Linked DNA regions of Saccharobesus litoralis. The protein of the gene in region 1 interacts with the protein of each later gene in a pairwise test. Links are inferred from orthologs where the notes say so. Each region holds a gene or a part of one and is shown in the gene's direction. Other genes may lie near its edges. The genes, in order: rep and dnaB.

Region 1 (7,906 bases):
ATATATAACAACGCCTAAGCCGACAAGCTGTCTTTACTCAACGCGACTTGGTGAACTACATCTAGCAAAGCTTGTTTATCGATAGGCTTGGTTAAATGAAATTTCATACCAACCTCTGTCGATTTTTGTTTATCTTTTTCAAACGCATTAGCTGTTAACGCAACAATTGGCACATTTAATTTAAGCTCATTGCGAATTGCCTGACAGGCCTGCCAGCCGTCCATCACTGGCATATTAATATCCATTAAAACTAAGTCGAACACTTGATGACGTAAAATATCAACGGCAAGCGAACCATCAGCAACTCGAGTGACCTGATGCTGCTCAGTCGTTAACATATGCTCAGCAATATGAGCATTGATATCATTATCTTCTGCTAACAATATTGTTAGTGGCTCAATAGCTTGTGACGGCGAACCACACTCCTTACCCAATACAAGCGACTTTAAACAGCTTTTAAACGCTTTTTTATCAATTGGCTTACTGAATACTCGATTAAACAGACCTTTCTCTTCTTGCGACATTTGTACAATATCAGCGGCAGCAGAAACCAAGATAAACTGCCCACCTTGCTGTATCGCTTGCACTTTTTTTACCAAGTTAATGCCATCAACCTCAGGCATAAATAAATCAGTAATAATTAAATCGTAATGCCCTTGATTCAAACTTTGTATTAACGCAGCGCCGCCAGCGAAAACATCAGGCTCAATACCGAGTTGTTCTACTATTAATTTAAGATAAGCTCGCGAACTTTCCAAGTCATCAACAATCGCACAACGAATGTTCGCTTTAGGTAAATCGTTTACCGATACTGCCGAAGGGTACAAAGGTACACTCAGTTCAAATTTAGATCCTTGACCAATAACACTACTGACACTGAGTTGGCCTGACATTAAATCGGCTAGGCGTTTACACAAAGCCAAACCTAGACCTGAACCACCGTATTTACGGGTTGTTGACGAATCAGCTTGGGTAAAACTTTCAAAAATATGCTCTATCTGCTCTGGCTTAATGCCAATACCAGTATCGGTCACCGCCAATGTAAAACAATATTCGGCTTCCTGTTCGATCACGCTGGCTTTTACACTAATATGGCCTTGCTCGGTAAACTTAACGGCATTTGACAATAAGTTATTAATAACTTGAGTTAACCTGACTGCATCACCTTTAACCCATTCAGGTAAATTTGTCTCGCATTCATAATCAAAAGCAATGCCTTTTTGTTCAGCCTGTACAGCAATAGGGGCAAAACAATTATCGAGAATTTGCGGAAGCTGAAAATCAAATCGTTCAATGTTGAGCTTATTGGCTTCAATCTTAGAAATATCCAAAATATCGTTAATCAAGGTCAGTAATTGCTGCCCCGACGTTTTGGCTTGATCTAACAATTGCTCTCGTTGCGACTGGTTTTTTTCCACTTTAGCAATTTCTATCATGCCAAATAAGCCATTAATTGGCGTGCGCAATTCATGACTCATGTTGGCCAAAAATTCCGACTTGGCTTGGCTCGCCAACTCGGCTTCACGTTGTAACTGCTGCGCCAACCGCTTGGCCTGGCGCTGTTTACGCAAGTTACCGATAATTTGCATTTCCATTGGTGCAAATATATACACAGCTTCCAATATCAAAATAATCAACGACACGACCCAAATTAAAACCTGCAGTTGGCTTAACTGAGTTAATCGCTGCCGCGCTTCCAATTCGAAGCGTACCACCACTTGGTTTAAATCGTATAACAAGGCGTCGGTATAGGCGGTAGTGTAATATTCAGCATGTTGGTGTGAATCATGAGGTTGCGCGGATAAACGCTTAGTGGTAGCAATAAAATCGATTACTCGATTATGTAAACTCGGTTGGCCCCAAAAGTAAAGGCGCTGTACTGTAGGAGAAAAGTGAGTCGCCAGTTCAGCACTATTTGCCCCTTTCAGTAAAATTTGATGATTTTGCTCAAAGCGATGAACAGCCGAAACCAAAGCGCGCTTTTCACCAAGAACCCCCTTATTATCAACCGTATGAATAAGATTATTAGCGTGTAGGGCTATTTTTTGCGACAACATGCGCTGCATGCCCGCGGTATTGATTTTTTCAGCATCTCCTTGTTTAGCACTCACCATCCACATCATAGTTAAACTAGACATAGATATTAAAAGAGCAATGACGATTAAAGCGCCGCAATATTTACGACGGACTGCTTTCTTCAACACCGCAATTGATTTTGTTTCAGACACACCCTAACCACATTTAAAACTAGCCTGATAATCAGTCTATACGAGTTCTGAACTTTTGCTTAATCAACAACGATCATTTAATCAACAGCCGCCAATGAAAATAAATGATAATTATTTTCATTTACCAGTTGCAATCGGCAAAGTTTCCCTTATACTAAAAACTAATTGATAATCATTATCATTACCAAATAATGATTGATAGTCTCCGTGGCAAGCGTCGCCCCTGTGATGGCTCCAGTGGTCGGCGCTTTTTTCTTTATTGATTCTGCGTATGACGAGTTTGCATTTAAGTGCTAGAAAGCATATTTGGTTCTGGGCGAGTAAGAATTCAGGTCCCTTACTTGCCTATCCTCAATAACGTTGAGCTGGCGTTATTGAGGATACTCTATTTATATAGTCAAAGCAGGAAGACTATAGTACAGAGTCTCAACTAGGCTGCTAAGGAAGGCGGCGATTTTCAAGTGATTTAATCAAATCGCTCAAAAACAACTGACCAGCTCTAAACAAAATCTATAGTCAAAACGGTTAGGCTTTAGGGGCAGGCATCTGGTTCCAGACGAAACCTAAATCCCTGTACCTTCTACACAAATATTAATCATCTCAAGTTAACCAAAAGTCGAAGAAAAATTCGGATCGTAAATAGTATTTAGTGGTTAAAAAAGTACCGTCTTTCCTGTGAAAGCCTATACAGGAACCCAGTGGCTTTTGCTAAACCAGACAATGTTTATCCAACAAAAGCCACTGGTTCCCCGCATGCGCGAGGATGACAAGGGTATTTTCCTAAGCCAGGGTGGTAAAATTTCAACCCATTAACGTATAAAAGCGCTTCTGAAACTTGTAATCAAAAGACAGACCTACATCCTTGCAGGTAAAGTCGAAAGTAAGCGCCGACAATGAACCATAAAACTTGAACGAGAAGACTATAAATTCTCATGCCATATAGCCGAATAAGCATGGTGCAATGTTTCGCTTCAGTTTAAAATCCCCGCCAATGCCAATACTCGGAACACCCCATGAAATTAAACCCCGCCCAACAAGAAGCTGTTGAATATGTTACAGGCCCCTGCTTAGTCTTGGCTGGCGCCGGCAGTGGAAAAACCCGGGTTATCACCAATAAAATTGCGCATCTCATTTTAAATTGTGGCTACAATGCGCGAAATATTGCCGCAGTCACGTTTACCAATAAAGCTGCGCGTGAAATGCGCGAGCGAGTCAATCAAACTTTACCTAAAGGCAAAGGCCGCGGTTTGATTGTTTCCACTTTTCATACACTCGGTCTGGAAATAATCAAAAAGGAAATCAAAACACTTGGCATTAAATCAGGTTTTTCATTATTTGATGACCAAGACAGCATGGCCTTATTAAAAGAATTAACAGAAAAAACCTTGCAAGGCGACAAAGACAAACTGCGCTTATTGCAAAATCAAATTTCTAACTGGAAAAATGATCTAGTCCTGCCCGAGCAAGCGAAAAAGCATACTACTAACAACGATGAAGTATTTTTAGCCGAGTGCTACGAAAAATATAACCGATTGCTAGCGGCCTACAACGCCTTTGATTTTGACGACCTCATTTTAGTACCCACGTTATTACTCAAGCAAAATGAGCAAGTAAGGGATCGCTGGCAACAACGTATTCGCTACTTACTGGTAGACGAATATCAAGATACCAACAGCAGCCAATACGAATTGGTTAAGCAAATAGTAGGACGACGCGGTTTGTTTACCGTGGTGGGAGACGATGACCAATCGATATACAGCTGGCGCGGTGCTAAACCGCAAAACTTAGTGAAGCTAGGTGAAGATTTTACCCGCCTTAAACTCGTTAAGCTTGAAGACAACTATCGTTCTTGTGGCCGAGTATTACACGCCGCGAATATTCTTATCGCCAATAACCCACATGTATATGACAAAAAACTAAAATCCAATATGGAATATGGTGAGATCTTACGGGTTATTGTCGCGAAAAACGAAGAAAATGAAGCTGAACGAGTCGTCGCTGAATTAATCAGCCACCGCTTTATGAAAAAAACCAGTTATAAAGACTACGCGATTTTATATCGTGGTAACCATCAAGCTCGTGTCTTTGAAAAAATGCTGATGACCAACCGTATTCCCTACAAAATCAGTGGTGGTCAATCCTTTTTCGCTCGCTCTGAAATTAAAGATATCATGGCTTATTTGCGTGTATTGGTGAACCCTGATGATGACAACGCATTTTTGCGCATTGTTAACGTACCGCGCCGAGAAATAGGTCCTGCAACTTTAGAAAAGCTCGGGCAATACGCCAACATGCGTCACATTAGTATGTTTGCGGCTAGCTTTGAGCTTGGTTTAGAACAGCAACTCACTGGCAAACGTTTAGTCAATTTACAGCGTTTTACTCGCTGGCTAGTCGAACTTGACGATCAATCACAACGTGGAGAACCACTCGAAGCCGTACGCGATTTAATTAAACAGTCTGGCTACGAAGAGTGGCTATACGAAACCTCTCCTAGCGGTAAAGCCGCAGAAATGCGCATGAAAAACGTTAGCCAACTATTTGGCTGGATCAGCGGCATGTTAAAAGGCGACGAAGCGGAATGCATTGAGCCAATGAATCTGAAAGAAGTGGTAACCCGCCTGACCTTGCGCGAAATGATGGAGCAAGGCAATGATGAAGATGAAGCGGATCAAGTGCAACTCATGACATTACACGCTTCCAAAGGGTTGGAGTTTCCTTACGTATTTATGGTTGGCATGGAAGAAGGGCTACTTCCCCACCAAACCAGTATTGATGAAGGGTCAGATGAAGAAGAGCGTCGCTTAGCCTACGTAGGAATAACCCGAGCGCAGCATGAACTAATTTTCACTATGGCGAAAGAGCGTCGACAATTTGGTGAACTGATTAAAACAGAACCCAGCCGCTTCTTACATGAATTACCAGTCGATGATTTAGATTGGGAAGTGACGAAACGTAAGCAGTCTGACGAGCAGCGCAAAGAAAAAGGCAAAGCGCATGTTGCCAATTTAATGTCTATGCTGAATAAATAGTACAAGGTAAGCTTTCTACTCAGCCAGTATGAAGTTTACCTACTAAGGTTTGCAAGGCGAGACTTAGCTTTCAATTTTGGTAGTCTTGCTCTCTTGGAGAGAGAGGTTTGCAAGCTCTGCAAGCATGAATGCTCGCCCACGACGGTATTACAAAATTAAGATTTAATCTTGATATCAGGCAGTGGCACGGGTAGTTGAAAAATTTCCCCTTGGCCATACTGGCAGCCAAAATGGGTGAGTTGAGCTTTTTGCGCTGCGGTTCTTATGCCTTCCGCTATGGTAAAAAAGCCGGCTTTGCGGCCAATTTGACACAAGACTTCAATAAAATCACGTATGCGTTCACTGTGATCCATTTGACCAACAATAGTGCGATCAATTTTGACGTAATCAATTGGAGCTGAAAACAATAATTTTAGTGAGCCACTTTCAGCGCCAATATCATCCAATGCTAACTTAACCCCTAAACCATGAAAAGCCTGCAGCATTTGGCTGGAAAGTTCATACGTGGTTAAGCTGCTTTCTGAAAACTCTAAAACTAATTTTCGCTTATCCACACCAGATTGATTAATTAACGCCATTATCGCTTTGCGCTGTGAATTATTATGCGCACTACGTCCGCTGATATTAATGGCTACATAGGGGGTTGTGGCAAATTGATGATCTTTGAGTAAACGAAAAGCCGCTTGTAACGCCAAAATATCAATATCAAAAATAACCCCTGTTTCCTCGGCTAGTTCCATAAAATCGTCAGGAACCAAATAGCCACGCGTTGGATGATCCCAGCGCGCCAGCACCTCTATTGCCATAATGTCATGGCTATGCAAATCAAAAATAGGTTGGTAAACAAAGTCAATTTCGTTGCGATTTAACGCTCGTCGCAACTCTGTTTCTAAGGTAAGTTTATCAATCAGCGCTTGATGTAAATCAGCATCAAACACCACACAGCGTCCCCGCCCGCGTAACTTAGCTTCATACATAGCTGCATCGGCATCGCGTAATACAGCGGTTGTTGTCGTATAGCCGTAGTCCGAACCGGTCAAACCTATACTGCTACCGGCATACAGTTCATTACCTTGGATCATAAATGGCTGGCTTAGGCTCTCAACAATGCTTTTACCTATTAATTCGGCTTCAGCCAATGAGTTAGCCGAGTGCAACAAAATAACAAATTCATCGCCGCCTAATCGCGCCAACATATCTTCATTGCGCACATTCTGCGCAACTCGTCGACTCACCTTAACTAAAAACTCATCGCCAACGTTATGACCAAAGGTATCGTTAATCACTTTAAAACGGTCTAAATCAATAAACAATACAAAGTAATGAGCCGTACTATCTTGTTGCCAATGCTTAATGGTGTCACTTAACGCTTGGTTAAAATAAGCGCGATTAGGTAAGCCGGTTAGCGCATCATGCAAAGCTTCATGATACAACTTAGCTTCAATCTTTTTACGTTCTTCTATTTGCTGAAATAAGTCTTGATTAACATTGTATAGCGCTTCGGTTCGAGCGGTAACGATGCGCTCCAACTCTTCATTTGATCGAGTTAAAGCTTGCTGAGAAAGTAAACGATTTAAAGCCAAAGCGATATGATTAGAGGCATAGCGCAATAAATCAATGTCTTGTTTAAAATAGCTAATTTTCGGTTGATAACTTTGCACAACAATAACGCCTCTCACCTCGTTATCTATCGTCAATGGCGCGCCTAGCCAAGCACTAAACCCTTGATCACGCATACGACTAATTTCACTTTCAGGTATCGAAATTTGGTCTCGCGCGTTGAGAATTAATATACGCTCTAAATCAAACAACTGAGTTTCGGCTGTTCTAAGCACATACTCAGTTAAACCACGCCCTAAAGGTCGTGGTTCTATCGAAATCTTGTAAGTATCAACAAAGTAAGGAAAAGTTAAGTCTTGGCCGTTTTTCGCTATCAGTGCGATATAAAAGTTTTCTGCATAAACCAAGCGCGACAGAAGGTGGTGGACCGCATGATAAAACCCTTCAATACTCTGCCCAGTACAAGACAACTCGCTGATTTCAATAAGTGCATTTTGTATTTGTTCATAGCGTTCGCGTTGATGTATTTCAGCGGTTAACTCATTGTTAGCCCGCGTTAACTCATGAGTTCGTTTTTCTATTTCTAACTCTAATACTCGCTTTTGCTGAACGCGTTCAATAGCATGCACAATATGATCAGCCACAAACTGCATAACGTTGGTATCTCGGGGGCTAAACGTAATTGATTCACTATACGATTGGATCACCAAGACACCTATGGTTTGCCCTTGGCGAATAAGGGGCACCCCTAACCAACTGTGCGACGCTTTACCTATTTGCGTGATCTGCCCCGACTCCAACATTTGTCGCTTATTTTCCGGATTACATAATAAAGGCACGCCATTACGTAACACCCAGCCGGTTAACCCGTACTCAAACAGGGAAGATACCAGTAAAAATTCGCCCTCATCTTCGCCGAACTCATCAAAAAAATAAGCTAATTTGACTTTTTTTTGCGGCTTATCCTGAAACACAATATAAAAATTTGGCACAGACATTAGCTCTGCCACCACTTGATGTGCTTGCGGGTAAAATTGGTTTAAGTCAGTTACATTGCTGGCCAACTCCGACACAGCCATAAGCGCA
Region 2 (7,786 bases), 610 kb from region 1 along the record:
GCAGCAGCACAACAAGTGACTACCGCATTAACCAACCGCTTGGCGGGTAATAGTAATATTAACGAGCGAGCTTCATTAATTGCTAGCTTGGGTAATACAACTAATCAGGATTTAACCCCTACCATTGCCAAATATGCAAACGACGACTCAGAGCGTGTACGAGCCAATGCAGCATTTGCTCTTGGACAAATGGGCAACAAGCAAGCTTACGATACCCTATCGAATATGCTTCATAGCGAGGGCGATAACCGCCCGCAACAAGCCGTACTGGGGGCATTACAGCGCTTTGAACTAAATGAGCGAGATATTAGCCGTGTAGCAGAAATGGCAAAAGTAAGTAAAAGTGAACGCACACGTGGCAATGCCATTAAAGCATTGGCTACTCAGCAACACGCCAAACAACAAGTTAAAACGGAACTTAAGCAGATTTTAAAATCTGAAAAAAGTAAAAAGAATTTTACTTTAGTCGCTAAAACATTAACCCAAATGCGCAATAGTGATTAGATTAAAAATCAAGCAAACAACAGGAAAAGGTCAGCTATTGCTGACCTTTTTACATTTAGTCATTTCCTCATTTAAGCAAAAACGTCATAATAGCTACCATTCCCACTAGATATAATTTTACCGGATCTCATGGCTGATAACTGGACAAACAACAAAAAGAAAAAGCCAACTTCAATTGAAGATATAAAAGCAGCACCTCATTCACTTGAAGCTGAGCAATCGGTCATCGGTGGCTTACTGTTAGATAACGATACATGGGATCAAGTCGCTGAGCGGGTTGTTGCTCAAGATTTTTTCAATCGTTCAAACCGCTTAGTCTTTGAACGTATGGCAGCACTGGTTGAAGCTGGCAAACCCATAGATTTAATCACATTATCCGAATCACTTGAGCAAGAAAAAGTATTAGAAGATATAGGCGGTTTTGCTTATTTAGCTGAAATCGCTGACAACACGCCAAGTGCAGCCAACATTACCGCTTATGCCGATATTGTGCGTGAACGTGCCGTGGTGCGTGAGCTCATTGGTGTTGCTAACGAAATTGCTGAAGCCGGTTACGATCCGCAAGGCCGCGACAGCAACGAATTATTAGACTTTGCTGAATCTAAAGTTTTTAAAATAGCCGAGCAACGGACTAATAGTACTGAAGGCCCACAAAATATGGGCACAGTATTAGAAAAAACCATTAAACGGATTGAAGAAGCCATGACCCTAGGTAAAGATGGGGTTACTGGTGTCACCAGTGGATTTACCGAACTCGACAAATTAACCGCAGGTTTCCAACCTTCCGATTTAATTATTGTTGCTGCTCGCCCTTCAATGGGTAAAACCACATTTGCCATGAACTTGGTTGAAAACGCCGCGCTCGCCCAAGACAAACCGGTTTTAGTCTTTAGTCTCGAAATGCCGTCAGAACAAATCATGATGCGAACCTTAGCGTCTTTAAGCCGAGTAAACCAGACCAGTGTTCGAACCGGAACATTGGAAGATGAAGATTGGGCGCGCATCTCTTCGACCGTTAGCTTGTTAAATCAAAGACAAAACATTTTCATTGACGATTCTTCAGGCTTAACCCCAACAGAAGTTCGCTCGCGGGCTCGCCGAGTGGCGCGGGATCATGGCGGGATCAGCATGATCATGGTCGATTACCTACAGCTAATGACAGTGCCCGCATTAGCCGATAACCGTACCCTAGAGATCGCCGAAATATCCCGCTCGTTAAAAGCCTTAGCCAAAGAACTTAACGTACCCGTGATTGCCCTATCACAGCTTAACCGTGGCTTGGAACAAAGGGCTGACAAACGCCCTGTTAACTCAGATTTGCGTGAATCAGGTTCAATCGAGCAAGATGCTGACCTTATTATGTTTATCTACCGTGATGAGGTTTACAACGAAAACTCAGAGTTCAAAGGTATAGGTGAAATTATTATAGGTAAGCAACGTAATGGTCCGCTGGGCACAGCTCGTTTAGCCTTCCAAGGGCAATATTCACGTTTTGATAACTTAGCCAATCCTGGCGATTACAGCGACGATTATTAGGCTGGTTTAGTATATTGATGACCTTAACTGGCGTAACCGCCGAAATTAACCTAGATGCCATTAGCCACAACCTTGCACTGGTCAAAAAATTAGCCCCACAATCCAAGGTTATCGCCGTCATTAAAGCCAATGGTTATGGCCATGGTGCGTTAGCTGTGGCTAGTGCATTAACTCATGCCGACTCTTTAGGCGTAGCCCGTTTTAGTGAAGCTGTCGCATTACGCGACGCAGGTGTCGAGCAGACCATTCTACTGCTAGAAGGCTTTTTTAAAGCCAATGAATTACCATATATAGCCAAGCATAATATTGAAACCGTTATCCATTGTGAGGAACAACTCAACGCGTTAAGCCAAGTAAAATTGCCAAAAGCCATTACAGTTTGGCTAAAAATTGATACCGGTATGACTCGGTTGGGGATCAGCCCTGAAGCCTGTTCGCGTTATATGACTGCGTTATCCAGCAACCCTAATGTAAAAGAAATAAGACTGATGTCACATTTTGCCTGTGCTGATGAAAAACAGGCAACAATGAATACTCTACAGCAAAATGGCTTGCAGTCATTAATAAATACCTATTCCTTGCAAGCCTCACTCGCTAACTCTGCAGCGATCCTTAGCCGCCCTACGAGTCATTTAGACTGGGTTAGACCAGGCTTGATTTTGTACGGTATGAGTCCAATAGAAGGATGCCGTATTAGCCAAAATGGCTTTCAAGTAGCAATGACATTAAAATCTCATTTAATCGCAGTAAAACCCATTAAACAGGGCACGACCATAGGTTATGGCGCAACATGGCAAGCCAAGCAAGACACAACCATAGGTGTTGTCGCGATAGGCTATGGTGACGGTTATCCTCGTCATGCAAAATCAGGTACACCTGTGTGGGTCAACGGCAGAATAGTGCCCTTGGTCGGTCGAGTATCAATGGATATGATCACAGTAGACTTAGGCAATAATGCGCAAGACCAAAATGGCGATATGGTTGAATTATGGGGGCAGCATGTGGCCATAGAAAAGGTTGCAGCCTATGCTGATACCATTCCTTATGAATTGACCTGTACGTTAACAACCCGCGTAAGCCGAGCCTATATCACTGACGGGAAAATAGTTGAAATAGCGAGTTAGTTTGACTTTAGCGGCTTAACCAGTCCTTGTAGCCCTTCCATTTTAATTGCCAGTGCTAGCGCCATCAATTGACCTAACTGGCCTTGCGGAAAGCCTTTATTCTGAAACCACAATAAGTATTCCTCGGGTAAATCAATTAGTACGCGACCACTGTATTTACCAAATGGCATTTGTACCTGAGCCAAGCGGACTAAATCATTTTTATCAAACATAGAATCTGAGAATTTAAATTCATTGCCCAGATCTTATCATCTTCTTCCAGCGATTCTATTAACTTTAGTTAATTTGCAACTTCACACTGATGATTTTGAATTATGAGATTTATTTGATTGCCGTGCCATTAAGCATATAAACAAAAAAACAGACCGACGGATGTCGGCCTGTGTACTAAAAAGCTAGCGTAAATATTTTATTTACTCAAAGCGATCAGGTTTTAGGGGAAGCCGTCAAAGCTACCGCATCCGTGCTCTCGCTCCTTACCTACATCCATGTAGGCAAGCTTCGAAACCCCATGAGCATATGCTCTACTATGTGATTGGGGCGAGTAAGCGCTGACAATGAACCATAAGACCTGAGCGAGAAGACTATATTTACTCTAAATCTGGACTAAATTGATTTTGCCCTACATCATAATGAAAACCAATCCCTGCTAATTTATCCTCTAAGCGATCTTCATCTACATCCATCAAAGCCGCTAAGCTTTGCAAATTTCCACATTCGTGGCGTAATTTATCGTTAACGATCCCAAGTAAAATATTAGGGTCCATATTGACACAAGACGTCATATCCATAGCTTACCTCACTTACCTATCGTGCTGACATCAAGATCAGTTTAGTAAAGAGTTCACTATTTAACCAAATAAAAATGGGTGCCTCAGCACCCATTTTTCAAAGTTAGATTAAAATCAATTAGTTATATATCTGATACTTTAATTGATTCTGTACTGGGTAATTCTGGACGACCTCCGCGATTACCTGAACCGCTCACTGTCCAAAGCTGATCAGCGATTTGGCCAATACCGGTGCCATGTCGTCCTCGTTCTAGTGAGGCCCCTGTGTACCATTGACCGACTAACGTATTGTATACCTCCACATCAGCGTGGGCTATTCGCTGGTTAGATTCGCCGCCAACAACAATTAACCTATGGTCAAGCGCAAAGACTGAATGCCCTGCCCGTCCTGTGGGTAAATCTAAATTCAATGCTGACCAAGTTTCAGTTTCAAAATCATATACGTCAACTTGCTTAACAACCAAATTAAAAACTTGTTTGGTTTTAGCCGATGTCGTACGACCACCTGCTGCATAAAGTTTATTGCCAATCACTGCGGTTTGAAAATGATCGCGTGGTTTTAATGCATCCTTTAGCACTCGCCATTGACCTGTAACCGGATCATATTCATCAAACCAAGTGACTGATCCTGTGTAGTGACCATCCGTAATGCCTGATGTCAGATAAATTTTATTTTTGTAAACACTCACTCCAGCCCCGCCACGACGACGATTTTCTGGAATGGCGTGACTCTTTTGCCACGAATCTAAACTCGGATCATATATCCATACATTAGGCACTGCGTCTTCTCGTGGATAGCCACCTGTCATCGCCCCTAAAATGTATATTTTCTCATTAAAAACCACTGGCTGAAAATGATGCATTTGCATTGGCATTTTTGATTTTATCGACCAAGTATTACTGTTAACGTCATATACATTAACGTTTTTCTTGCCGCGGCCACCGAGTAAATACAGCTTATCGCCCAAGGCAACTAGCCCAGCTTCATGACGGTTTTGCAACTTACCTTGTGTTTTTACTGTCTGCCAACTCGCGACTTTTGAGGCCATTATCGGCTCTGAAGTCGACATACAAGCAGACAAAACCACAACACTCATTACAACAGCAGTAATGATTCGAGTATTTGCGTACCACTGACTAAACAAAGTATTCATGATTAAACTCTTTAAAAACAATCGTGTAAGCACCCTTATACCAGCAATTGTTTGCAGTTTATGTATTAATATTTACTATTACGAATGCAATATTTCGTGAAGTTATCCTCTGCTGTCACATCGACGAGCAAAAAACTAACAACTTTTGGGTAAAAAACACTTGAAATTGGAACCCTAAATAAACTAAGTTTGGGTTTAGTAACAAGTGTTAACGATTCAGAGCCTTGACGTGTCGACCTTAAATTTATACAAGAACGGCAATATCAAGCTTGATAAAAATGCGCTCTGAGAAATGACATAATACAAAGCTTACTGATTAACTCATTACATATCCTTTAACATTTAACAGTAATGAGGTTTTATTTTCTTTCAATGACGAAAGATAAGCCTGCTTTCAGGCAAGCAATGGCGCAGATAATAAATACTCGCATTTCATTTGACTGTTATATAAACGTCACAATTTATTAACATGATTTTGATTTACTGCGAACTAAAGATACTAAAGCAATGCCCATAAAATAAGGAGCAATCATGGAAAGCAACAATACTGAAATGGCTAACATAGAAAAAGCTTCACGAGGCCGCCCAGCCCAAAAGCGAAAATGGCGTGAAATAGAGATGCTTAAAGATAAACATCGTCTACGTCGCGAGTTAAAAGAATTGGATTTCTTAGATGAAGTCGACTTTGACAGCATTGCAATTTAATTAAAAACGGCTCCTTTTGGGAGCCGTTTTTGCTTGTACAATGCATGTTGAACAAGGTAATTAGCAAGTATTGACTATACGCAATACTTGCTAATTTCACTCGAGTGACTTGTGCTAGACTTGCCAATTAATCGGTGTTTTAGCCATTTTTTGTAATAACTGATTGGTTTTCGAAAAATGACGACACCCGAAAAAACCTCTGTGAGCCGACAAAGGAGATGGATGAACTGACTCCAACACATGATGTTTAGTGCGATCAATAAAACGCCCTTTCTTTTGAGCGTGAGCCCCCCAAAGTAAAAACACTAAGCCTTGCTTGGACTCATTCAACGCTGCAATCATTGCATCGGTAAACGTTTCCCAACCACACTTGGCATGAGAGTGGGCTTTACCTTGCTCGACTGTTAATACCGTATTTAACAACAACACTCCCTGCTCAGCCCATGATTGTAAATAACCCTGCTGTGGAATAGTAAAGCCGTCTATGTCACTCGCCAGCTCTTTGTAAATATTGACCAAGCTCGGCGGAACCTTAATGTCAGGCAACACAGAAAAACATAATCCATGCGCTTGTCCTGGACCATGATACGGATCCTGTCCCAAAATAACGACCTGTACATCATCAAATTCGGTTGAGTTAAAAGCGGAAAAAACCTGATCTTGTGGTGGATAAATGGTTTTGTCAGCCTCACGCTCCGCTTGAACAAATGCCATTACTTGTTTGAAATAATCCTTTTGTTCTTCTTTGTTAATCAATTCAGTCCAAGTTGTCATCATCATTTTCCGATTTAAAGGCTGTCCGATTTCAATGTTTCCGTTAAAAGTATTACCGCATATACAACAAAGCCCTGCAAGGCAGGGCTTTGTTACTCATATAAGCGTTATGGTTAACTAAACTTCGTAGTTAGACAATTAACCAAGCTTTTTGATCATGTAAGCTTTAAGCGCTTCAAAGTCAGCCGGTAACTCATCAGATAAAATGGTTTTATTCGCCACTTCTGCTAATTCTTTAGGTAAAGCCACAGGCGTACCTAAAATATTTTCAACTGATTCTTTAAACTTAGCTGGATGAGCAGTTCCTAAGAATATCCCCACTTCATCATCAGCTAATGAACGCTTAAGTGCTTTGTAGGCAACACCAGCGTGAGGTTCGCTAACGTAACCTAGTTCGTTTAGCTGTTTAACGGCTATTTGCGTGTATTCTTCGTCAACACTGTCGCCAGTGATAAGCGCTTTATCTGTATAACCATACTCAACCATAGCTTCAATACGCGGCCAGTTATTTGGCGCGCTAACATCCATTGCATTCGATAAAGTGGCAATAGTTTTGTTAGGCGACCATTCACCTGTTTTAAGGTAACGCGGCACGGTATCATTAACATTAGTCGCGGCAATAAAACGCTTAATAGGTAGTCCCATGGCTTTAGCAATCACTGCAGCCGTTAAATTACCAAAGTTTCCGCTCGGTACAGAAATAACTGCTTTAGCGCGTTCTTCTTTTGGTAACTGCGCTATCGCTTCAAAGTAATAGCAAACCTGCGCTAATAAACGACTAATATTGATAGAGTTAGCTGAGTTTAAGTGCAAACCATCACGGATCTCAGTGGAATCGAATGAGTCTTTAACAAGCTGCTGGCAGCTATCAAAATCACCGTCGACTTCAACAGTGTGGATGTTTTCACCTAAAGTACAGAAAAGCTTTTCCTGTAGCGAACTGATCATGCCTTTAGGATAAAGAATAACAACATCAATACCTTTTAAACCATAAAACGCATGAGCAACAGCTGCACCAGTATCGCCCGATGTCGCTGTTAAAATAGTAATTTTTTCTTTATCACTAAATTGCGCTAAACACTGTGCCATAAAACGCGCGCCAAAGTCTTTAAACGCTAAAGTTGGACCATGATAAAGCTCTAATGAATAAACATTGTCTGAAACTTGGCTTACCGGAGCAGGAAATTGAAAGGCGTTA

The links.
Region 2: the proteins of rep (region 1) and dnaB interact in binary tests that used the Escherichia coli proteins (3 or more experiments, as listed by UniProt). The link is inferred for Saccharobesus litoralis from one-to-one orthologs.

What each region holds. Positions count from the first base shown.
Region 1 is NZ_CP026604.1:2,908,829-2,916,734, reverse strand. Bases 2,795-5,750 are described here. They hold rep (DNA helicase Rep), read left to right. Parts: upstream 2,795-3,241; coding sequence 3,242-5,260; downstream 5,261-5,750. Other genes in these bases: C2869_RS23045 (sensor domain-containing phosphodiesterase), read right to left, coding at 5,416-5,750. Also shown: ATP-dependent DNA helicase RecG, read left to right, coding at 1-18; C2869_RS10360 (response regulator), read right to left, coding at 15-2,228; more of C2869_RS23045, read right to left, coding at 5,751-7,906. UniProt on the Escherichia coli protein: Rep helicase is a single-stranded (ss)DNA-dependent ATPase involved in DNA replication; it can initiate unwinding at a nick in the DNA. It binds to ssDNA and acts in a progressive fashion along the DNA in the 3' to 5' direction.
Region 2 is NZ_CP026604.1:3,516,918-3,524,703, reverse strand. What follows is about bases 1-2,836. They hold dnaB (replicative DNA helicase), read left to right. Parts: upstream 1-633; coding sequence 634-2,040; downstream 2,041-2,836. Other genes in these bases: alr (alanine racemase), read left to right, coding at 2,058-2,836; C2869_RS12630 (HEAT repeat domain-containing protein), read left to right, coding at 1-504. In the rest of the region: more of alr, read left to right, coding at 2,837-3,164; C2869_RS12615 (DUF3820 family protein), read right to left, coding at 3,161-3,376; C2869_RS12610 (DUF4250 domain-containing protein), read right to left, coding at 3,755-3,955; C2869_RS12605 (Kelch repeat-containing protein), read right to left, coding at 4,078-5,109; C2869_RS12600 (DUF3545 family protein), read left to right, coding at 5,641-5,814; ung (uracil-DNA glycosylase), read right to left, coding at 5,929-6,588; thrC (threonine synthase), read right to left, coding at 6,727-7,786. UniProt on the Escherichia coli protein: The main replicative DNA helicase, it participates in initiation and elongation during chromosome replication. Travels ahead of the DNA replisome, separating dsDNA into templates for DNA synthesis.